DNA from 3 places in the Pseudomonas sp. NyZ480 genome. Region 3 is predicted to be linked to each of the others. Evidence: predicted binding sites of a transcription regulator. Region 3 holds the regulator's gene; each other region holds the start of a gene.
What was found. The regulator FliA, encoded in region 3, starts transcription of late flagellar genes. The targets are predictions, from matches to a motif close to CTAAAGTTTNNNNNNNNNNNGCCGNTAA.
Positions count from the first base shown of each region.

Region 1: the regulator FliA is predicted to act here: its motif matches at 3,346-3,373, upstream of P3R38_RS21395 (methyl-accepting chemotaxis protein).
Region 2: the regulator FliA is predicted to act here: its motif matches at 4,344-4,371, upstream of motA (flagellar motor stator protein MotA).

Region 1 is NZ_CP120626.1:4,663,771-4,671,241, reverse strand. Features, by position in the region: gene P3R38_RS21405 (hypothetical protein) at 1-2,142, shown strand, start outside; gene P3R38_RS21400 (hypothetical protein) at 2,962-3,198, shown strand; gene P3R38_RS21395 (methyl-accepting chemotaxis protein) at 3,407-5,029, shown strand; gene P3R38_RS21390 (metalloregulator ArsR/SmtB family transcription factor) at 5,102-5,449, shown strand; partial or broken gene P3R38_RS21385 (arsenic transporter) at 5,467-6,749, shown strand; gene arsH (arsenical resistance protein ArsH) at 6,832-7,471, shown strand, end outside.
Region 2 is NZ_CP120626.1:578,074-585,544, reverse strand. Features, by position in the region: gene P3R38_RS02570 (trimeric intracellular cation channel family protein) at 1-554, opposite strand, end outside; gene orn (oligoribonuclease) at 646-1,188, opposite strand; gene rsgA (small ribosomal subunit biogenesis GTPase RsgA) at 1,335-2,366, shown strand; gene motB (flagellar motor protein MotB) at 2,402-3,424, opposite strand; gene motA (flagellar motor stator protein MotA) at 3,428-4,279, opposite strand; gene P3R38_RS02545 (HDOD domain-containing protein) at 4,410-5,945, shown strand; gene P3R38_RS02540 (rhodanese-like domain-containing protein) at 5,990-6,799, shown strand; gene asd (archaetidylserine decarboxylase) at 6,809-7,471, shown strand, end outside.
Region 3 is NZ_CP120626.1:3,788,894-3,796,364, reverse strand. Features, by position in the region: gene flhA (flagellar biosynthesis protein FlhA) at 1-1,132, shown strand, start outside; gene flhF (flagellar biosynthesis protein FlhF) at 1,144-2,451, shown strand; gene fleN (flagellar synthesis regulator FleN) at 2,545-3,378, shown strand; gene fliA (RNA polymerase sigma factor FliA) at 3,375-4,115, shown strand; gene P3R38_RS17355 (chemotaxis response regulator CheY) at 4,219-4,593, shown strand; gene P3R38_RS17350 (protein phosphatase CheZ) at 4,613-5,401, shown strand; gene P3R38_RS17345 (chemotaxis protein CheA) at 5,414-7,471, shown strand, end outside.

The DNA.
Region 1 (7,471 bases), 870 kb from region 3:
TGGGGGGCGCAACGCGACTTTTTCGAGCAAGTTCAGGCGAAAATTCCCTATGGCAAGTGGTCACAATACGTCACCATGATTGCTCGTCAGGAGCAACTGAAGCTCCATGAGAAGCTTCGCGTTCTGAGTTCCTGCAAAAGTGCTTGGTCGCAAGCATCCAATGCTCTTGCCAGCACGCTATACGACTGCGCCGAAATCATTATCCGGCAGTGCGCGGATGAGTTTGTTTCATTTGGTTATCTAAACACCTCGGACATCAATGAGCTTTCGGCGGTTTCAGGCGTGGACCGTCACACGCTCACCTTGGCATTGATCAAGGAGTTTTCCCGGCCCAATTTCGATGTGCCGGCATCCGTTTGGTTGAGCCTGGGGACTACCGTTAATGCGTCGGCTGCAGAGGGTGTCGGTCAAGCGGCCATCCATCGGTTATTAAACGCTGGAGCAGCCAAGTTGGCGTCTTCGGTAGTGGACGGCCCGTGGCAATCCAATCTCTACCCGCCCGGTGATCAAGCGGAGGCGGCTGCCGGTCTTTTCTGGTTCGCGCTTGGTGCGCCTCAGGCTGAGAGACGTTGGATGGCCGCGCATAGCCTCAGGGTTGCTGTACGACTTGGCCGGGCAGATATTTTGGACAAGGTTGTGATGAAGATTGACGCGACCGATGCGGGGTGTTTTCAAGCTGCGGAAATGCCGTTCTTCCATCTTCATGCGAAGCTTTGGCTCCTGATCGCATTGGCGCGAATTGCCGTTGATAATCCAGCAGCGGTCTGTAAACACCAGACCCTTATCAAGCGAATTGCCCTGGATGCAACAAACCCTCATGTGCTTTTCAAGCATTTCTCGGCGCAAGCACTGCTCACGTGCAGCCGCGGTGGTCACCTCACGTTGGAGCAAGAGGTAGTAACCGAGCTTGAACGTGTGAATCACTCGACCTATCCAATGGCTAAGTCGAGCAAGCATCTTGGTGGCTCGTTTTACAAAGGTAGGCCCGAGGGCGTGTCGAAGCCATTGAAGTCATTACATCTTGATTATGACTTTGGAAAGTATGAAGTCAGCCAGCTAGGTGAGGTCTTCGGCCAAGCATATTGGTCCACAGGGGATGCAATAAACCAATGGGTAAGACAGCATGATTCTGAAATCACTCATATGTCGGATCAGGGCGGGCGCGCTGTGTACCGCCGTGGAGGTCATCGCGGTTTCTCCCCTGATCATCATACCTATGGTGAGCAGTTGTGTTGGCATGCCTTACATGCGGTAGCCGGTGAGTTTCTCTCCAAACTCCCAGTGGTTCAGGGCCCCTATGACGAGGGTGACCCGTGGGAGGAGTGGTTGAATCGGCGAATGTTGACTCGTAAAGATGGGCTTTGGTTGGCCGACGTCACGGATCGGAGACCTCTGGCCACCCGCATCAATCTACGGGAAGTTAACGAGGGTACAGTTGGCCTAACTGGAGCGCCGAGCACGCTGCAATCTCTACTGGGGATCAGCGGCGAGCTGGGCGATTGGTTAGTCGTTGATGGCGAGTGGAAGTCTATCGACGGAGTCGACGTCCACATCCGATCTGCTTTGGTCTCGGCCAAGGAAAGCACTCTGGTCGCATCTGATCTCGCCCGCCAAGAGCCGTTCCAAGCCTATATTCCTCGGTTGGACGAGTATGAGGATGCGGATTCTGAGGCCGCGCAATCGCATCTGCCCTTCATGCCTTGGGTCGTCGATGCTGAGCTCGATGAGGGGCTAGATGCATCCGATTCATTGGGCGTAGCCCAGGCAGCTTTGCGGTTGAGACTTGCCAGCCATGTAAATGCTTTCGCGCACATCGCGATGGCAGACGCCCTCGGACGTCGGTGGGTTGATCCGTCTGGTGCTGTCGTTGTGCATTCTGAAACTTGGAGCCAGCAAGCCGACCGTTACGAAGAAAACCGGTCCAGTGGTACTCAACTACGTTGCCGGTCGGACTTGGTCCAAAAGTACCTAACCGCGAACAGCGCGCACTTGCTCATCTTGATAGTACTTCGTCAGTTTGAGCCTGGATTCGGCGATCGCTCCTCGCGGTTTAGGCACACCATGGCTGTGGTAGAGGTGACTGAATCACTGACAGTTGACTACTACCCTGGGCGGACGAATGTATTCGACGATGAGGACTAGCCCCGCTGTCGGCGGGCAACAAATGCACTTTGTTGACGAAAGGGGGCACTGATGGTGAGCGGCAGAGGCAAACTGTAGCTGTTCACTGGCCGCCGTTGCGCTGTTTGCCGCAGGCATGGAGTAATCCCACTGATGCTTTATGCCCTCCGTCCCATCTTGGTTACAGACCTATCGAGGAGGCGCCTTGAGGTAATTTTAGAGGTAGCGGGGAGGGGTTTTGTTGAAAGTATTGTTAAAAATCATATGGTTAGGTATCGATACGATTCCTGTCTCCGCCACAGTTAGTCCATTACAGATTTGCTCGCCTTCGGCCCCACCGCCAAACGACAAAATCACCATTTTCCGCACAATCCAGCACTATCGACGCCTTTCCTCTAAAAATCAGAGACGTTTCCTACAGCTTTAAACCTTGTCCCATCCAAGCCGCAAGGATAAATTTCCTAAGTCGCGGCAAATTCCGTGACCGGGCGTAGGAACCCGTTGGTAAACTTGGCGCACGCACTAGGCGCCCCCTGCACCACAGCTGGCGCTTTTTTTGTGCCTGCCGTGCTCTGTAATGGCGGCTGTGTGTGGGCAGGCTTCGGCCTGGCCGGGTTTCCCAAGTTCCCCGGTATTCCTACCCCATACACAGCTGCCACCCAATCCCGTAGGAAGGATCGTGGTAGCTCCAACCAAAACTTGGAGTCTCATGCATGCCCACCAAAAATCCGATAAGGATCCTCGCATCCGCTCTCCGCCGCCGCCCCAAACCGGCCCACACCCCTCCAACCTTCTACCCCATCCACACCCAAACCACCCCCGCACCCAAGCAGGTGCCCCATGACTGACCAAGAACGCCTCTCCAACCTGCAAAGCTACGCCTGGACCCTCGAACTCCTCGGCGAAGCGCTGGTCCAGCACGACGAAATGCTGGAATGCGAACACAACCCACGCCTGAGTTTCCGCAACACCGCTGGCATCCACCAGGCCATCCGGATCATCAGCCGCCTGGCCAGTGAGCAATGCGGAAAAGTCCTCCAGCAGAGCGACACCGGCACACACCCTCCAACCGAGTAAAAACCACCACCATGCTGGCTCGGCCAAACCCAGGCGACACCGACCGAAGCCAGCATGTGCCCAAGCCCCATTGCGCGCCGCCTCACCCCACCAGCGCCCCCGCCCGATAATTGTGTTCGATCACCGCACAAAGCCCACCAACCCGAGGTAAACACTGCGCGCTTCCTGCCGATCGTACGAGCAGTCCACCAGCCTCCGGTAACCTGCCATGTCCGTACGCAGTCTCAACATCGCCACTCGCTCCTACCTGAGTTTCAGCCTGATCGCCGTGTTGGTGGTCTTCCTGGGCCTGTTCTCCATCAACAAAATCTCTTCCATGCGCGAAGCGGTGGTGTACACCGAGCAGGTCACCAACGCCGGCACGCGCTACCTGGGCGAGATCCGCAGCCACATGCTGGGCCTGCGGGTCATCACCATGCGCATGACCCTGGCCCGTGCCCCGGCGCAGTTGGCGCCGACGCTGGCGCGGCTGGAGGAGTTGAAGGGGCTGCTGGACGCCGGGATGAAGGACTTCGGCGCCGTGGCGCCGCCCTCGGCGCAACCTGCTTTCGTGGAAATGCAGCAACTGATCGGCAAGTACCGTGTGCTCATCGACCAGTACAAACTGCTGTCCGACCAGAACCAGGTACCGCAGATGCAGGCCATGCTCAGCGGTGAGATGCAGGACATTTCCAACCGTATCGGCGAGCTCTACGACACGCTGGTGAAATCCAGCCGCGATGTCGCTGCGCGCTACACCGCCGATGCCAGCGCCGAATACCAGCGCGCGCTGTACCTCACCTACTCGATTCTGGGGTTGGTGGTGGTGCTCACGGTTGGCCTGGCCTGGCTGCTGACCCGCAGCATCGTCAGCCCGCTGCGCGAGGCCATCGACGTGGCCCAGGGCATCGCCGGTGGCAACCTGGCCCGGGTGGTGCGCACCGATGGCCGTGACGAAGCGACGCAATTGATGACGGCGCTGGCGGCGATGCAGGACAGCCTCAAGGATGCCCTGCGTCTGATCGCCGACTCGTCCCAGCAACTGGCGGCGGCCAGTGAGCAGATGTCGGCCATCACCCGGCAGACGTCCAGCGACCTCAATCGCCAAAGCGACGAGATCCAGCTGGCGGCCACGGCGGTGACCGAGATGAGCGCCGCGGCGGAGGAGGTCGCGCACAACACCGTCAGCACCTCCGAGGTGTCGCGCCAGTCCGAAGACGCCGCGCGCCTGGGCCGCGAGCGGGTAGGGCAGGTCATCAGTTCGATCGACAAGATGAACGAAAATGTCGGCGAGGCCTGCCGCCAGATCGGCGAGCTGTCCGAACAGTCCCAGGAGGTGGGCAAGGTGCTGGACGTGATCGGGGCCATTGCCGGGCAAACCAACCTGCTGGCGCTCAACGCTGCCATCGAGGCGGCGCGGGCGGGCGAGGCCGGGCGTGGTTTCGCGGTGGTGGCTGACGAAGTGCGGGCGCTGGCGGCGCGTACCCAAAGCTCGACGCTGGAAATCGAAGAAATGGTCAACGCCATCCGCAATGGCACCGCCCGTGTGGTGACCTCGATGCAGAGCAACAGCCAGCAGGTGCGCGAAACCCTGGAAGTGGCCGAGCTGGCCGGGCAGGCCCTGGATGAGATCACCTCGGGCGCAAGCACCATCCATGAGCGCAACCTGGTGGTGGCCAGCGCCACTGAAGAGCAGGTGCAGGTCGCGCGCGAGATCGATCGCAATCTGCTGAACATCCGTGACCTGTCGCTGCAAACCTCCGACGGCGCCAGTCAGATCAGCAGCGCCAGCCAGGAGCTGGCCAGCCTGTCGATTGGCTTGAACGACATGATGAAGCGCTTCCGCTTCTGATAGCCCTTGGGGGTTGTGCTTTGCATATGGAAATCCGTATATTCGATTATCCATATGTAAAAGGCAGCCCCCATGATCGCGCCCACCGAGGTTTTCAAAAGCCTGTCCGATGAGACCCGCGCCCGCGCCACCTTGCTGATCGCCAGCCTCGGCGAGCTGTGCGTCTGCGAGCTGATGTGCGCCTTGCGCGACAGCCAACCCAAGATCAGCCGCCACCTGGCGCAACTGCGCAGCAGTGGTCTGTTGCTGGATCGTCGCCAGGGCCAGTGGGTGTATTACCGCCTCAACCCGCAACTGCCCGCCTGGGTGCACGAGATGCTGCAGGTTACGCTCAAGGCCAACGCCGCGTGGCTGCAGGACAACACCTCGCGCCTGCAGAACATGAATGACCGCCCCGTGCGCGCCAGCGCTTGCTGCTGAACTTCGAGGTCGCTCCCATGCTGGTTGCTGCTGCTGTCTTCATCTTCACCCTCATTTTGGTCATCTGGCAGCCCAGAGGCCTCGGCGTAGGCTGGAGCGCGGCCTGGGGGCGATCATCGCCCTGGCGGTCGGCGCGGTATCGCTGCACGACATTCCTGCGGTCTGGGCCATTGTGTGGAACGCCACGGCGACGTTCATCGCGATCATCGTCATCAGCCTGCTGCTGGATGAGGCCGGTTTCTTCGAGTGGGCGGCGCTGCATGTGGCGCGCTGGGCCGGTGGCGATGGGCGCCGGTTGTTCGCCTTCATCGTGCTGCTGGGGGCGGCGGTGTCGGCGTTGTTCGCCAACGATGGTGCGGCGCTGATTCTTACGCCCATCGTCATGTCGATGCTGCTGGCCCTGCGTTTTTCGCCGGCTGCGACCCTGGCCTTCGTCATGGCCGCGGGCTTCATCGCCGACACGGCGAGCTTGCCGCTGGTGGTGTCCAACCTGGTCAACATCGTTTCGGCGGACTACTTCGGGCTGGGCTTTGCCGAATATGCGTCGGTGATGGTGCCGGTGAACCTGGCCAGCGTGGCCGCCACGCTGCTGGTGCTGTTCCTGTTCTTCCGCCGCGACCTGCCGGTGCAGTATTCGCTGGCGGCGCTCAAAGCGCCGAAGGCCGCTATCCATGACCGTGCCACCTTCATCGTCGGTGGCTGGATGCTGCTGGTGCTGTTGGCGGGCCTGTTCGTGCTGGAACCCTTGGGCGTGCCGGTCAGTGCGGTGGCGGCGGTGTGTGCGGCGATTCTGTTCGCGGTGGCTGCCCGTGGTCACCGAATTTCCACCCGCCGTGTGCTGCGCGAGGCGCCCTGGCAGGTGGTGATTTTCTCCCTGGGCATGTACCTGGTGGTGTATGGGCTCAAGAACGCCGGCCTCACCGACTTTCTCAGCATGCTGCTCGAACGGCTGTCCGGGCAGGGGCTGTGGAGTGCGGCCATCGGTACGGGTTTGCTCTCGGCCTTGCTGTCGTCGGTGATGAACAACATGCCCAGCGTGCTGGTCGGCGCGCTGTCGATCCATGCCAGCGGGGTGGAGGGGCTGGTGCGCGAGGCGATGATCTACGCCAACGTCATCGGCTGTGACCTGGGCCCGAAAATCACCCCCATCGGCAGCCTGGCCACGCTGCTGTGGCTGCATGTACTGGAGCGCAAGGGTATGCGCATCACCTGGGGTTACTACTTCAAGGTCGGCATCCTGCTGACGGTGCCGGTGCTGTTGATCACCCTGTCGGCCCTGGCCCTGCGCCTGAGCCTCTGAAGCCTGTTACCACGTAGAGGAGCGATCGATGCCGCCGCTGCCCATGCACGCTGGACCGCGTTGGCCTGCTCCAGGAGGACCTATGTCTGAGCAACTCCCCAATCTGGACCTTTCCCTGTTCGAGGCGCCGCCTGCCGAAACCCGCGTCAGCGACCACAAGCCGCGTATCTTGATGCTTTATGGGTCGACCCGCGAACGTTCCTTCAGCCGCCTGCTGGTCGAAGAAGCGGCGCGCCTGCTGGAGCATTTCGGTGCCGAGGTGCGGGTCTTCAACCCTTCTGGCCTGCCCCTGCCAGACGATGCGCCGGTCGAGCATCCCAAGGTGCAGGAGCTGCGTGAGCTGGTGCTGTGGTCGGAGGGGCAGGTGTGGTGCTCGCCAGAGCGTCATGGCGCGATGTCGGCCGTGTTCAAGGCGCAGATCGACTGGATTCCCCTCGCTCTTGGGGCCGTGCGTCCCACCCAGGGCAAGACCTTGGCCGTGATGCAGGTGTGCGGCGGCTCGCAGTCGTTCAATGTGGTCAACCAGCTGCGGGTGCTGGGCCGCTGGATGCGCATGTTCACCATCCCCAACCAGTCATCGGTGCCCAAGGCGTATCTAGAGTTCGACGATGCGGGCCGCATGAAGCCTTCGCCTTATTACGACCGTGTCGTGGACGTGATGGAGGAGTTGGTGAAGTTCACCGTGCTGCTGCGCGACCGTGCGGCGTTTCTGGTCGATCGTT
Region 2 (7,471 bases), 2.2 Mb from region 3:
AAGCGCAACAGGAACCCACCGAACAAGGTCAGTAGCATGGCCTGCTCCGCTGGCACCTGGAAATGCACGCACCCCAGGTAGAACCAAGCCGCCGCGAACGACACACTGGCATACAGCTCCCGACGGAACACCAGCGGAATATCGTTGCAGAAGATATCCCGCAAGATCCCGCCAAACACCCCGGTGATCACTCCGCTGATCGAGGCCACCAGCATCCCCTGCCCCATCTCCAGCGCCGTCATGCAGCCAATCAGGGTAAAGGCCACCAGCCCCAGCGCATCGAGCACCAGGAACAACGAGCGCAGGCGACGCATCATCGGCGCGATGAAAATCGTCAGCAGCGCAGCGCAGCTGGTCAGCACCAGGTACTCCGGGTGTTTCACCCAGGTCAACGGATAATGGCCGAGCAAGACATCACGCACCGAGCCGCCCCCAAGGGCCGTGACGCAGGCGATCAGCACCACGCCAAACCAGTCCATGCCACGTCGACCGGCGGACAAGGCGCCGGTCATGGCTTCTGCGGTGATGGCAATGAGATAGAGCATCAACAACATGGTGCAGGTCCCTGCGAAAAAGGCGCGCAGTCTAACCAGTTGCCAAGGGCACCAAAAGAGGGCGTGCAGACAATATCTGCACCCTCACGGCTCAAACCTTGATGAAGTGCTCGCGATAGTGGCGCAATTCGGCGATCGATTCGCGGATATCGTCCAGCGCCAGATGGGTTCCGCCCTTCTTGAAGCTGTCGCGCACGTTAGGCGCCCAGCGTGCGGCCAACTCCTTGAGGGTCGAGACGTCAAGGTTGCGGTAGTGGAAGTAGTTTTCCAGCTCGCGCATGTGCCGGTAAAGGAAACGGCGGTCCTGACAGATGCTGTTGCCGCAGATCGGCGACTTGCCTTTGGGCACCCACTGTTCGAGGAAAGCGATGGTCTGCGCCTCGGCCTCGGCCATGCTGATACTGCTCTCGCGCACGCGCTGGGTCAGCCCCGAGGCACCGTGGGTGCGAGTGTTCCATTCGTCCATGCGCGCCAGCACTTCGTCACTGTGGTGGATGGCGATCACCGGGCCTTCGGCCAAGGTGTTCAGGTCGCTGTCGGTAACGATGGTGGCCATCTCGATGATGACGTCGTTGTCCGGATCCAGGCCGGTCATTTCCAGATCGATCCAGATCAGGTTCTGTGGGTTCTGCATGAAAGGGGCTCCTCGTATAGGCCGTCATAGTAGCCTAGCGGGGCTGACCGATGCATTCGAAGCGCAAAGGTAACGAGAATGGTCCGTCGCCCGGCATGCTAAACTGCGTGCCGTTTTCTTTTGTGCACCGCCAACACGGAACCTTCATGGCCAAACGCCAGCTCAACCGCCGCCAGAACTGGCGCATCGAAAAAATCCAGAACGAGCGCGCCGCTCGCGCCGCCAAACGCGAGCAGCATGTCCTGCAGGAGCTGGAGGGCGGCGACCTGGGGCCGGAGCAATTGGGCCTGGTGATCGCCCACTTCGGCGTACAAGTCGAGGTCGAGGCCCAGGACGGCGAGGTTGCCGGCCAGGTGTTTCGCTGCCACCTGCGGGCCAACCTGCCAGCGCTGGTGACCGGCGACCGCGTAGTCTGGCGTGCAGGCAACCAAGGCATCGGCGTGATCGTCGCGCAGATGCCCCGCAGTACCGAGCTGTGCCGACCGAACAACCATGGCCAGCTCAAACCGGTGGCGGCCAACGTCGACTTGATCGTGATCGTCTTCGCCCCGGCGCCCGAACCGCACCCCAACCTGATCGACCGCTACCTGGTGGCCGCCGAGCACGCCGGTATTCGCCCGCTGCTGCTGCTGAACAAGGCCGACCTCATCAACGAAGAGAACGGCCCGGCGCTGCATGCCCTGCTCGAGGTCTACCGCGACCTGGGCTACCCGCTGCTTGAGGTTTCGGCGCATCACGGCGATGGCATGCAACGCCTGCAGCAGATGCTGAACGAGCACATCAGCGTGTTCGTCGGTCAATCCGGGGTTGGCAAGTCTTCGCTGGTCAACAGCCTGCTGCCCGAGGCCAGCACCCGCGTCGGCGATCTGTCGGAGTGGTCGGGCCAAGGCACCCACACCACCACTACCGCACGGCTGTACCACTTCCCCAACGGCGGCGACCTGATCGACTCACCGGGGATCCGTGAGTTCGGCCTGGGTCACGTCAGCCGCAACGATGTCGAGGATGGATTCATCGAGTTTCGCGACCTGTTCGGGACGTGCCGCTTCCGCGACTGCAAGCATGATCGCGAGCCGGGTTGCGCACTGCTCAAGGCGCTGGAGGATGGGCGCATCAAGCAGCAGCGGATGAACAGCTACCGCTCGATCATCGCCAGTTTGCCCGAAGACAGTTACTGAGCCTCGGCAATGGGCCGCAAAGCGGCCCTGACCGGCTACTGGTCCTTGGCCTCGTCCATCTTCAACACACCGTCTTCGAAGATGTTCAGCTTCTGCCGTAGCTCACGCGGCTGCATCGGTGCCTCGGTCGGCGCCGGCGCCGCCGATGCTCCGGGTGCTCCAGGCGCTGCGGGCGCGGGCGTCTCGGCAGGCGGCGTCTCCGGTGTACCTTGCTCACCCTCGATGGTGCGCTGGGCCTTTTTCGTCAGCACGATGATGTCGATACGCCGGTTGACCGGGTTGAACGGGTTCTTGCGATCGAACAGCGACGATGAGGCATAGCCTACTACCCGCGCCACCTGCTCATCCGGGTAGCCGCCTGCGACAAGTGCACGGCGCGCCGCATTGGCTCGGTTGGCCGAAAGCTCCCAGTTGCCGAACTCGCCGGTACCGGCATAAGGCTTGGCATCGGTGTGACCGCTGATGCTGATCTTGTTAGGCACCGCCTTGATGGTGTCAGCCATGGCCAGCAGGATATCTTCGAAGTACGGCTGCAGGCGTGCGCTGCCCAGGTCGAACATCGGGCGGTTCTCGGCGTCCATGATCTGGATACGCAAGCCGTCCTGGGTGATCTCGAAGAGAATCTGGTCCTTGAACTTCTGCAGCTGCGGGTTCTCCTCGACTTTGTTCTGCAACTCCTGCAGCAGCAGTTCGAGGCGCTCGCGCTCCACCTGCTCGGCCATGGTTTGCACCTGGTCTTCGTTCAGCTGAATGCTGGTATCAGGCGTAGGCTCGGATTTTTGCTCCGGGTTGATGGTCTTTTCCGGAGCCAACTGCGGCGAACCACCCAAGTCGATGATGAAGGGTGTGCCGCTTTCGGTGAATCCGATCGGGTCCTTGAAATAACCGGCGATGGCGAGTTTCTGCTCGGGCGTGGCGGTAGACAGCAACCACAACACCAGGAAGAACGCCATCATCGCCGTGGCGAAGTCGGCGAAGGCGATCTTCCAGGCGCCGCCATGGTGACCGCCGCCGTAGCGCTTGACGCGCTTGATGATTATCGGCTGGTTGTTTTCCATGACTCAGCGACCGCGAACCGCTTGTTCCAATTCGGCAAAGCTCGGACGATGCTTCGGATACAGCACCTTGCGACCGAACTCGACGGCCAGCGAAGGCGGCATACCAGAGGCCGAGGCCACCAGCGAGGCCTTGATCGCCTCGTAGAGGTTGAGTTCTTCCTTGGCATCGTGCTCCAGGCACTTGGCCAGTGGACCGAAGAAACCATAGGCCGCCAGAATACCGAAGAAGGTACCGACCAGCGCCGCACCCACGTGCAGACCGATCGATTTCTGGTCGCCATCACCCAGCGAAGCCATGGTCACCACGATACCCAGTACCGCCGCGACGATACCGAAACCGGGCATGCCGTCGGCGATGCCGTTGACCGCATGGGATGGGTGCTCGAGCTCTTCCTTCATGCTCAGCAGCTCCATGTCGAACAGCCCTTCCAGCTCGTGGGGCGCCATGTTGCCGGTGGACATGATGCGCAAGTAGTCGCAGATGAACGCGGTCATGCGCTCATCGCCAAGCACTGCGGGGTATTTTGCGAAGATCGGGCTGGCCGCTGCATCCTCGATATCGCTCTCGATGGCCATCATGCCTTCGCGACGGCTCTTGTTGAGGATTTCGTACACCAGGCCCAGCACCTCCAAGTAGAAGGTATGGGTAAAACGCGAGCCAAACATCTTCAGCGACTTCTTGATTACATGCATGGTCATGTAACCAGGGTTGGCCTGCATGAAGGCGCCGAAGGCCGCCCCACCGATGATCAGCACTTCGAACGGCTGGATCAGTGCCGCGATCTTGCCGTGGGAAAGCACGTACCCGCCGAGCACGCTCGCGAATACGACGATGATGCCGATAATTTTAGCCATAGGTTCAAAGCACTTGCAGTCGTGGTCAGGATGAGGGACGGGAGCCTTAAAACTCTTCTTCTACTTATCGGCAGAACTGCGCCAGACTATAGCCACTCAATGCGAAAAGCCAGTTCGGACTGATGTCAAAATGCCAATTGAAACTAAGGTACCTACTCAGGCTCCGCGTACATTAGACGCGTGGATCAAACTGCTGGACAGTGTCCGATTGCCGGTGCCGAAGCAGAGCCATGACACAGTATTATCGGCGATCAACGACAGCCGCCGCTCCCTGCGCGACATTGCCGAACTGATGCAGGACAGCCCGGCCCTGGTGCTGTCAGTGATGCGCGAGGCCAATCACCCGGCCAACGCCAGCCTGGCGGAACCGGCCGAAAGCCTGGAAATCGCCCTCAATCGCCTGGGCCTGGGGCGTACCCGGGAACTGCTGATGCGCCTGCCCGCGCTGCCCGATGACGATATCCCGCCCGTGCTGCGCCAATTCCTGCTGATCAGCCAGCACGCCTCGCAGCAGGCCAACGGCCTGTTCGCCAGCCGCCTGGCGCGGCTGTGGCAAGAGATCCACTGGGGCAGCCTGCTGTTCCTGTCGCCCTTGTGGCCCATGGCCTTGGCCTACCCGAAGCTGCTCGATGCCTGGGAGCTGCGTGTTATCCACAAAGGCGAAGAGGCCGCAGAGGTCGAGTCCGAACTGTTTGGCGTGCGCATCCTGGCGCTGTGCCAAGCCGTGGCCGAGCACTGGCGCCTGTCGCAATGGGTGACACAAGGCTATCGCCTGCTGCTGGAAGAACGTGAGCAACTGAGCCAGATCCTGAGCATCGCCCGCGATCAGGACCTGCTGAGCCAGCAGCATCGCCTGGACGAAGCGCCCGCCCTGAGCCGCTGGTTCAATCAACCGGCCAACACCGTGCTGCTGGCCAACAACCTCGCGCTGGCGGCCCAGGTCGGCTGGGACAATCCGCACCTACTGCGCTGGCAGTTACTGACCGCGCTCTACCTGCAGACTTCGCTGGAAGACGTGCAGCAACAGGTTCACCAACAGGCGGCCGCCAGCGCCCGCCGCCACGCCAGGCATGCCCTGTTCCACCCTGCCGAAGCCCTTATCTGGCCATGGCATCAGCGCCGCCCGCACCCTGACATGCTGGCACCACCGCCCCCTACCCGCGAGGACCTGGGCGCCTGGCGCAAGCTGTGCGAGCAGATGCTCGCGCAACCCAGCCCATTCACCAACGCCGTGCACTTGTCCAACCAGGCGCGCCAAGCCTTGCAGGCATGCGGCATGCAGCGCATCCTGCTGTTGACCCTGGACAAGGCCAGCGACCTGCTGCGCGTCCAGCAAGCCGCCGGGCTGCCCAAGGAGGCGGCGGCGATCGCCTTGCCGGTTGCTCAGAACAGGCTGTTGCAGAAGCTGGTCAGCAAGGCCGGCCAGCTGCGCCTGACACCCGAAAACCATGCCCAGTTCTCAGCACTGCTGCCTCCCCCCCTGCGCGCGTTCTTTCGCAGCGAGCATGTGTTGCTGCGTTCGCTGGCGGTCAACGACCAGGTGCTGATGCTGGCCGTGGCCGACCAGGGCGGCAAGCCACTGGCCGATGTCAGCGTGCAAGCTTTCGGCAAGACCGCGCAATGCATCGAGCGTGCTCTGGCGGTGTTTGCCACCCGCAACGCCTGAGCCTTGCGCTACAATCGCCCCTCTTTCCACACTGGAGAACGTGGATGACTGACTTTTCCGGATTGCCCCTGGTGATCGAACCCGAGGACCTGTTGCCACGCCTGAATTCGCCGCAACTGATCCTGGTCGACCTGAGCAGCGCCAACCGCTATGTCAGCGGGCATATCCCCGGGGCACGCTTCGTCGAGGGCAAGCGCACCCAGCTCGGCCAGCCGCCAGCGCCAGGCCTGCTGCCAGCCCTGACTGACCTGGAGAAGCTGTTCGGCGAACTCGGCCATCGCGACGATGCCGTCTATGTGGTCTACGACGATGAAGGGGGCGGCTGGGCCGGCCGCTTCATCTGGCTGCTGGATGTGATTGGTCACAAGGCCTACCACTACCTCAATGGCGGTATCCAGTCGTGGCCGGCCGACAAGCTGTCCACCGACGTGCCTGCCGCGGCCAGCACATCGGTAAGACTGCACCTGCACCAGGAGCCCACCGCCACCCGCGAATACCTGCAAAGCCGCCTGGGTGCCGACGACCTGGTGATCTGGGATGCCCGCGGCCCACAAGAGTTTTCTGGCGAGAAGGTGCTGGCGGCCAAGGGCGGACACATTCCAGGGGCCATCAACTTCGAGTGGACCGCAGGCATGGACCTCAACGACCACCTGCGCATCCGCAAGGACATCGCCGAAGTCCTCCAGAGCCTGGGCATCACACCGGACAAGGAAGTGATCACCCACTGCCAGACCCACCGCCGCTCCGGTTTCACCTACCTGGTGGCCAAAGCCCTTGGCTACCCGCGCATCAAGGCTTACGCCGGTTCGTGGAGCGAATGGGGCAACCACCCGGACACGCCTGTAGAAGTCTAAGGAACCTGCATGAAATCCCGTTTGTTCATCATCAGCCAGTACCTGCTGCCGCATCATCTGCTGTCGCGGCTGGCGGGCTGCATCGCCGAGTGCCGCGCGCGCTGGTTCAAGAATGCCTTTACCGCCTGGTTCGCCAAGCGCTACCAGGTGAACATGAACGAAGCACTGGTCGAAGACCTCACCGCCTACGAGCACTTCAACGCCTTCTTCACCCGCGCCCTCAAGCCAGGCGCGCGCCCGCTGGACGAAACCCCCGGCGCGATCCTTTGCCCGGCCGACGGTGCGGTGAGCCAACTGGGCCCGATCGAGCACGGCCGGATCTTCCAGGCCAAGGGCCACAGCTTCAGCGCGCTGGAGCTGCTGGGCGGCGACCCTGCCCTGGCGGCGCCCTTCATGGGCGGTGAATTCGCCACCATCTACCTGTCGCCCAAGGACTACCACCGCGTGCACATGCCGCTTGCCGGCACCCTGCGCGAAATGGTCTATGTGCCGGGCCGCCTGTTCTCGGTCAACCAGACCACCGCGGAGAACGTCCCCGAACTGTTCGCTCGCAACGAGCGTGTGGTCTGCCTGTTCGATACCGAGCGGGGCCCGATGGCCGTGGTGCTGGTCGGTGCGATGATCGTCGCCTCGATCGAAACCGTTTGGGCAGGCCTGGTCACGCCCCCCAAG
Region 3 (7,471 bases):
GGCCAAGATCAAGGCCCAGGAAGAGGTGCAGCGTCAACAGGACCTGCTGCCGTCGCCGCAGCGTGCACTGGAGACCAAGGAACTGGGCTGGGACGATGTCACGCCCATCGACATGATCGGCCTGGAAGTCGGCTATCGGTTGATTCCGCTGGTCGACCGCAACCAGGGTGGCCAGTTGTTGGCGCGGATCAAGGGCGTGCGCAAGAAGCTCTCCCAGGACCTGGGCTTTCTCATGCCTACCGTGCATATTCGCGACAACCTGGACCTGCAGCCCAGCGCCTACCGCCTGACGCTGATGGGGGTGATCCTGGCCGAAGCCGAGATCTACCCGGACCGCGAACTGGCCATCAACCCCGGTCAGGTGTTCGGGACGCTCAATGGTATCGCCGCACGTGACCCGGCATTCGGCCTGGAAGCGGTGTGGATCGACATCGGCCAGCGTGCCCAGGCGCAGTCGCTGGGCTACACCGTGGTGGACGCCAGTACCGTGGTCGCCACCCATCTCAACCAGATCCTGCAGAAACATTGCCACGAGCTGATCGGCCACGAGGAAGTCCAGCAGCTCTTGCAGGTGTTGGCCAAGGCATCGCCTAAACTTGCCGAGGAGTTGGTCCCGGGTGTCATTTCCTTGTCGGGGTTGCTCAAGGTCCTGCAGGCATTACTTTCCGAGCAGGTGCCGGTGCGTGACATTCGCAGTATTGCCGAGGCCATCGCCAACAATGCCAGCAAGAGTCAAGATACCGCCGCATTGGTGGCTGCAGTGCGCGTCGGATTGTGTCGCGCCATCGTGCAAAGCATTGTCGGCGTTGAGTCCGAGCTGCCTGTCATCACCCTTGAGCCAAGGTTGGAACAGATTTTGCTCAATAGTCTGCAAAGGGCCGGACAAGGTCAGGAAGACGGTGTTCTTCTGGAACCGAGCATGGCCGAAAAGCTGCAGCGTTCGTTGATCGAAGCTGCCCAGCGCCAAGAGATGCAAGGCCTGCCGGCCATCCTCCTGGTAGCGGGCCCGATCCGAGCCATGCTGTCGCGCTTCGGTCGTCTGGCTGTACCGAATTTGCATGTTCTGGCGTATCAGGAAATACCGGATAACAAGCAAGTCACCATCGTTGCCACTGTGGGCCCTAACGGCTGAGGTAGTGGGTTATGCAAGTTAAGCGTTTTTTCGCCGCCGATATGCGTCAGGCCATGAAGCTGGTCCGGGATGAGCTTGGCTCCGATGCCGCCATCATCGGTAACCGCCGTATTGCCGGTGGTGTCGAACTGACGGCTGCGCTGGACTACAAACTGTCGGCCCTGGCTCCGCGTGTGCCCAATGCCGAGCTTGAGCAAGAGCTGCGCAAGACCCAGTCGCGCATTGCCAACGTCCAGGCTGAGCTGGACAACCGTGATGACACAGCCGAAGGCAATCGCCAATTGTTCGCCGGGCAGTCGTTGACTGCCTCGGAGCCTTTGATCGAGCCTCACGTCGACATGCCGGCCCCTGCCGCGGCACCTGCGCCGGCGCCGGTCGACCCGCGTTTGTTCGATGCCATGCGCTCGGAGCTGTCGGGGCTGCGCGAGCTGCTGGAAGTGCAGCTTGGCTCGCTGGCCTGGAGCCAGTTGCAGGGCAGCAAGCCGCAGCAGGCCAACCTCTGGCGTCGACTGCAGCGTATTGGCCTGTCCGGTCCGATCGCTCGCGAGCTGCTGGATCTGACGGGCGAAATCGAAGAGCCGCGCCAGGCTTGGCGCATGCTGCTGGCGCACTTGGCACGGATGATCGAAGTGCCCGAGGTCGAGCCGATCGAGGAGGGCGGTGTCATCGCCATGGTCGGCCCGGCCGGCATGGGCAAGACCACCACCCTGGCCAAGCTGGCCGCCCGCTACGTGCTCAAGTACGGCCCGCAGAACCTGGCGCTGGTGAGCATGGACAGCTTCCGTATCGGCGCGCAGGAGCAGCTCAAGACCTTGGGTCGTATCCTCAATGTACCGGTGACCTACGTCGATCCAGGCCAGTCGCTGGCCCAGGCGCTGGAGCCGCTGTTGCGCAAGCGCGTGGTGTTGATCGACACCGCCGGCCTGCAAGCCAGCGACCCGGCCCTGCGCATGCAACTGGAAACCCTGGCCGGTCGTGGCATTGCCGCCAAGAACTACCTGGTATTGGCAACCACCAGCCAGAAGCAGGTGCTGACCGCCGCCTACCACAGCTACAAGCGCTGCGGGCTGGCCGGTTGTATCCTGACCAAACTCGATGAAACGGCCAGCCTCGGTGATGTGCTGAGCCTTGCCATCAGTCATGAACTGCCCGTGGCCTACCTTACCGATGGCCCGCGCATTCCTGACGACCTGCACCTGCCGCGCGCGCACCAGTTGGTCAGCCGCGCGGTCAGTGTGCAGTTGCAGGACGAGCCCAGCGAAGAGGCCATGGCCGACATGTTCGCTGATCTCTATCACAACCCTCGGCGAGCGGGTTGATGATGCAGCGTGTGCACAGTACCTACACCAAGGGGCCCGCAGAATTGCCTCCCGTGGGGTTTGGGTCCAAGCGAGACAAGGTAAACAACAGACATGGGTAGCATGCATCCCGTACAGGTGATCGCCGTAACCGGTGGCAAAGGTGGCGTCGGCAAGACTAACGTTTCAGTGAACCTGTCCCTGGCGCTGGCTGAGCTTGGTCGGCGGGTCATGCTGCTGGACGCCGACCTGGGCCTTGCCAATGTCGACGTACTGCTGGGCCTGACGCCCAAGCGCACCCTGGCCGATGTGATCGAGGGGCGTTGCGAGCTGCGCGATGTCCTGCTGCAAGGCCCAGGCGGTGTGCGGATCGTGCCAGCGGCCTCAGGCACGCAGAGCATGGTGCACCTGGCGCCTGCCCAGCATGCAGGGCTTATCCAGGCATTCAGCGAGATCGGCGACAACCTCGACGTGCTGGTGATCGACACTGCTGCGGGTATTGGTGACTCGGTAGTCAGCTTCGTGCGCGCCGCCCAGGAAGTGCTGCTGGTGGTGTGTGACGAGCCGACCTCGATCACCGACGCCTACGCGCTGATCAAGCTGCTCAACCGTGACTACGGCATGAACCGTTTCCGTGTGCTGGCCAACATGGCGCAGAGCCCGCAGGAAGGGCGCAATCTGTTCGCCAAGTTGACCAAGGTCACCGATCGCTTCCTTGACGTCGCCCTACAATACGTCGGCGCCGTGCCGTATGACGAATGCGTGCGCAAGGCAGTTCAGAAACAGCGCGCCGTGTATGAAGCCTTCCCGCGGTCCAAGTGCGCCCTGGCGTTCAAGGCCATTGCGCAGAAGGTCGACAGCTGGCCGCTGCCGGCCAACCCCCGCGGGCACCTGGAATTCTTCGTCGAGCGTCTGGTGCAGCCCACCAGCGCAGGGCCGGTCCTATGAACGCGAGCGGTTTCAAGATGTACAGCAGGGCGTCCAAGGATGCCCAGTACGAACTGGTGGAGCGGTATGCGCCACTGGTCAAACGCATCGCCTACCACCTGCTGGCCCGTCTGCCAGCCAATGTCCAGGTGGAGGACCTGATCCAGGCCGGCATGATCGGCCTCCTGGAAGTGGCCAACAAATACGACGCCAGCAAGGGCGCAAGCTTCGAAACCTATGCGGGTATTCGAATCCGTGGCGCGATGCTCGACGAGGTGCGCAAGGGCGATTGGGCGCCGCGTTCCGTGCACCGAAACACGCGCATGGTCAGTGACGCGATGCGGTCTGTTGAAGCCAGAACAGGTCGCGACGCTAAAGATCACGAAGTTGCTGCCGAACTTCAATTGAGTCTCGATGATTACTACGGGATTTTGAACGATACCCTGGGCAGTCGCCTGTTCAGCTTCGACGACCTGTTGCAGGACGGCGAGCACGAAGGGTTGCACGAGGATGGGGCCAGCGGCCAGATCGAGCCGTCGCGCGATCTGGAGGACGAACGCTTCCAGGCTGCCCTGACCGATGCGATCGCCAACTTGCCGGAGCGTGAGCGGCTGGTGCTGGCGCTGTACTACGACGAAGAGCTGAACCTCAAGGAAATCGGTGAGGTGCTTGGGGTCAGCGAATCGCGTGTCAGCCAGCTGCACAGCCAATGCGCGGCGCGCCTGCGCAGTCGTCTTGGGGAATGGCGGGCACGTTGAGCCTGGGGTCGTTGCAGTCGTTTCACGTTGTACCGAATTGATTGAATGCGTGCTCGGGGCCGAGCGCGTTTGAGACTGCTTGGAGGTCTAATTGAACAAAGACATGAAAATCCTCATCGTTGACGACTTTTCGACGATGCGGCGGATCATCAAGAACCTGTTGCGTGATCTGGGTTTCACCAATACCGATGAAGCCGACGACGGCACCACGGCGCTGCCGATGCTCGAAAGTGGCCATTACGATTTCCTGGTGACCGACTGGAACATGCCGGGCATGTCCGGGATCGACCTGTTGCGCAAAGTGCGCGCCCATGATCGCCTCAAGGGGATGCCGGTGCTGATGGTGACCGCCGAAGCCAAGCGCGACCAGATCATCGAAGCGGCCCAGGCCGGCGTCAATGGCTACGTGGTCAAGCCTTTCACTGCCCAAGTGCTCAAGGAAAAGATCGAGAAAATCTTCGAGCGCGTTAACGGCTGAGGCACGTAAGGGGGGCGCCATGGAACCATCACATACGTCTTTGGGCGAGTTCGAATCGACCCTGAAGAAACATGCCGAGGAGTTGGTCGAGAGCCTGGAACGGGGACGTTTCGGCGATGCGGTGCAGCTGATCCATCAGCTGAACCAGACCCGCGACCGTGGCTTGTATCAGGAAGTCGGCAAGCTCACCCGCGAGCTGCACAGCGCGATCGTCAGCTTCCAGATCGACCCGCGCATGCCGCAGGCCGAGGAGGTCTCGCAGATCACCGACGCCACCGAGCGCCTGTCCTACGTGGTCAAACTCACCGAGGGTGCGGCCAACCGCACCATGGACCTGGTGGAGCAGAGCACGCCGGTACTCAACGAGCTGTCCGCCGAGGCCCAGGCCCTGAGCGTTGACTGGCAACGGTTCATGCGCCGCGAGGTGGCAGCACCGGAGTTTCGTGAGCTGGTCAAGCGCGTCGACAGTTTCCTGACGCATAGCGCCGACGGGAACCGCAAGGTCGCCGGCCACCTCAACGATATCTTGCTGGCTCAGGACTATCAGGACCTGACCGGCCAGGTGATCAAGCGGGTAACCGCACTGGTCACCGAAGTAGAAAGCAATCTGCTCAAGCTCGTGCTGATGGCCAGTCAGGTCGACCGTTTTGCCGGTATCGAACATGACCACCAGCAGCTGCGCGCTGAAAAAGATCAAGAAAAACATCCAACCCGGGGTGAAGGTCCGCAGATTCATGCCGATAAGCGTGAAGACGTCGTGTCCGGTCAGGACGATGTCGATGATCTGCTGTCCAGTCTGGGTTTTTAGGGAGCACGTTTAATGAGCTTCGGCGCCGATGAAGAAATCCTTCAGGATTTCCTGGTAGAAGCCGGCGAAATTCTTGAGCAACTGTCCGAGCAACTGGTCGAGCTGGAAAGCCGGCCTGACGATGCTGACCTGCTCAATGCGATCTTTCGCGGTTTTCACACTGTAAAAGGGGGCGCCGGCTTCCTTCAGCTCAATGAGCTGGTGGAGTGCTGCCATATCGCGGAGAACGTGTTCGACATCCTGCGCAAAGGTGAGCGCCGGGTCGATGCGGAACTGATGGACGTGGTCCTGGAAGCCCTGGACACGGTCAACAGCATGTTCGGCCAGGTGCGCGAGCGCAGCGAGATCACGCCAGCCACGTCTGAACTGCTGGCGGCGCTCTCGCGCTTGGCCGAGCCGGCCGGGGCCGAGGTCGCCGCGCCGGTGGTCGAAGCCGCGCCGGTGGCCGAACAGGCCGTCGCCGAAGCCGATATCACCGACACCGAATTCGAACAACTGCTCGACTCGCTCGATGCCGTGAAAGCCCAGGCCGAGGCCGCTTCCGAGCAGCTGCAGGGCGAAACGCTGACCGGCAGTGGCGATGAAATCACCGATGCCGAATTCGAATCGTTGCTCGATCAGTTGCACGGCAAGGGCCAGTTCTCGCCCGAGCTCGCCGCCGCCGAGCCGCAAGCGGCGGCCAGCGCACCGGCGAGCGATGAAATCACCGACGAAGAATTCGAGTCGCTGCTCGATCAGTTGCACGGCAAAGGCTCGTTCCAGGCCGACGCTTTGCCTTCGGCAGCCGCGCCCGCAGCCCAGTCCCCAGCGGCATCGGCAACTGCCAGCGGTGACGAGATCAGCGAACACGAGTTCGAAGCGCTGCTCGATCAGTTGCACGGCAAAGGCAAGTTCTCGGGTGAAAGCGTCGCCGCAGAGGCACCTGCCGCTGTCGCAGCGCCGGTAGCGGCCAAGGCCGAGAGCCAGCCGGCAGCCAAGCCGGCCCCGGCTGCTGCGCCCGTCGCTGCACCTGCGGCGGCCGCCAAGCCTGCAGCCCCTGCCCGCAGCCCAGCGCCTGCCGCCGACAAGCATGCGGCCAGCGAAGCGGAGACCACCGTGCGGGTCGACACGGCGCGTCTGGACGAGATCATGAACATGGTCGGCGAACTGGTACTGGTGCGTAACCGCTTGGTGCGCCTGGGCCTCAATAGCGGCGACGAAGCCATGTCCAAGGCCGTGTCGAACCTCGACGTGGTCACCGCCGACTTGCAGACCGCGGTCATGAAAACCCGCATGCAGCCGATCAAGAAAGTCTTCGGCCGCTTCCCGCGCCTGGTCCGTGACCTGGCTCGCCAGCTCAAGAAAGAGATCAACCTGGAGCTGGTCGGCGAAGAGACCGACCTGGACAAGAACCTGGTCGAGGCCCTGGCCGATCCGTTGGTGCACCTGGTGCGCAACGCCGTCGACCACGGCGTGGAAATGCCCGACGAACGCGAGGCCGCAGGCAAGGCCCGGACCGGCCGGGTGGTGTTGTCCGCCGAGCAGGAAGGCGACCACATCCTGCTGTCGATTTCCGATGACGGCAAGGGCATGGACCCGAGCATCCTGCGTGCCAAGGCCGTGGAAAAGGGCCTGATGGACAAAGACGCGGCCGATCGCCTGAGCGAGTCGGACTGCTACAACCTGATCTTCGCCCCAGGCTTCTCGACCAAGACCGAGATCTCCGACGTGTCCGGCCGTGGCGTGGGCATGGACGTGGTGAAGACCAAGATTTCCCAGCTCAACGGCTCGATCAACATCTTCTCGGCCAAGGGCCAGGGCTCGAAGATCGTCATCAAGGTGCCGCTGACCCTGGCGATCATGCCGACCCTGATGGTGATGCTGGGCAACCAGGCGTTCGCCTTCCCGTTGGTCAACGTCAACGAGATCTTCCACCTCGACCTGTCGCGTACCAACGTGGTCGACGGCCAGGAAGTGGTGATCGTGCGCGACAAGGCATTGCCGCTGTTCTACCTCAAGCGCTGGCTGGTCCAGGACCAGGTGCACGAGGAGCAGCGCGAAGGCCATGTGGTGATTCTTTCGGTCGGTACT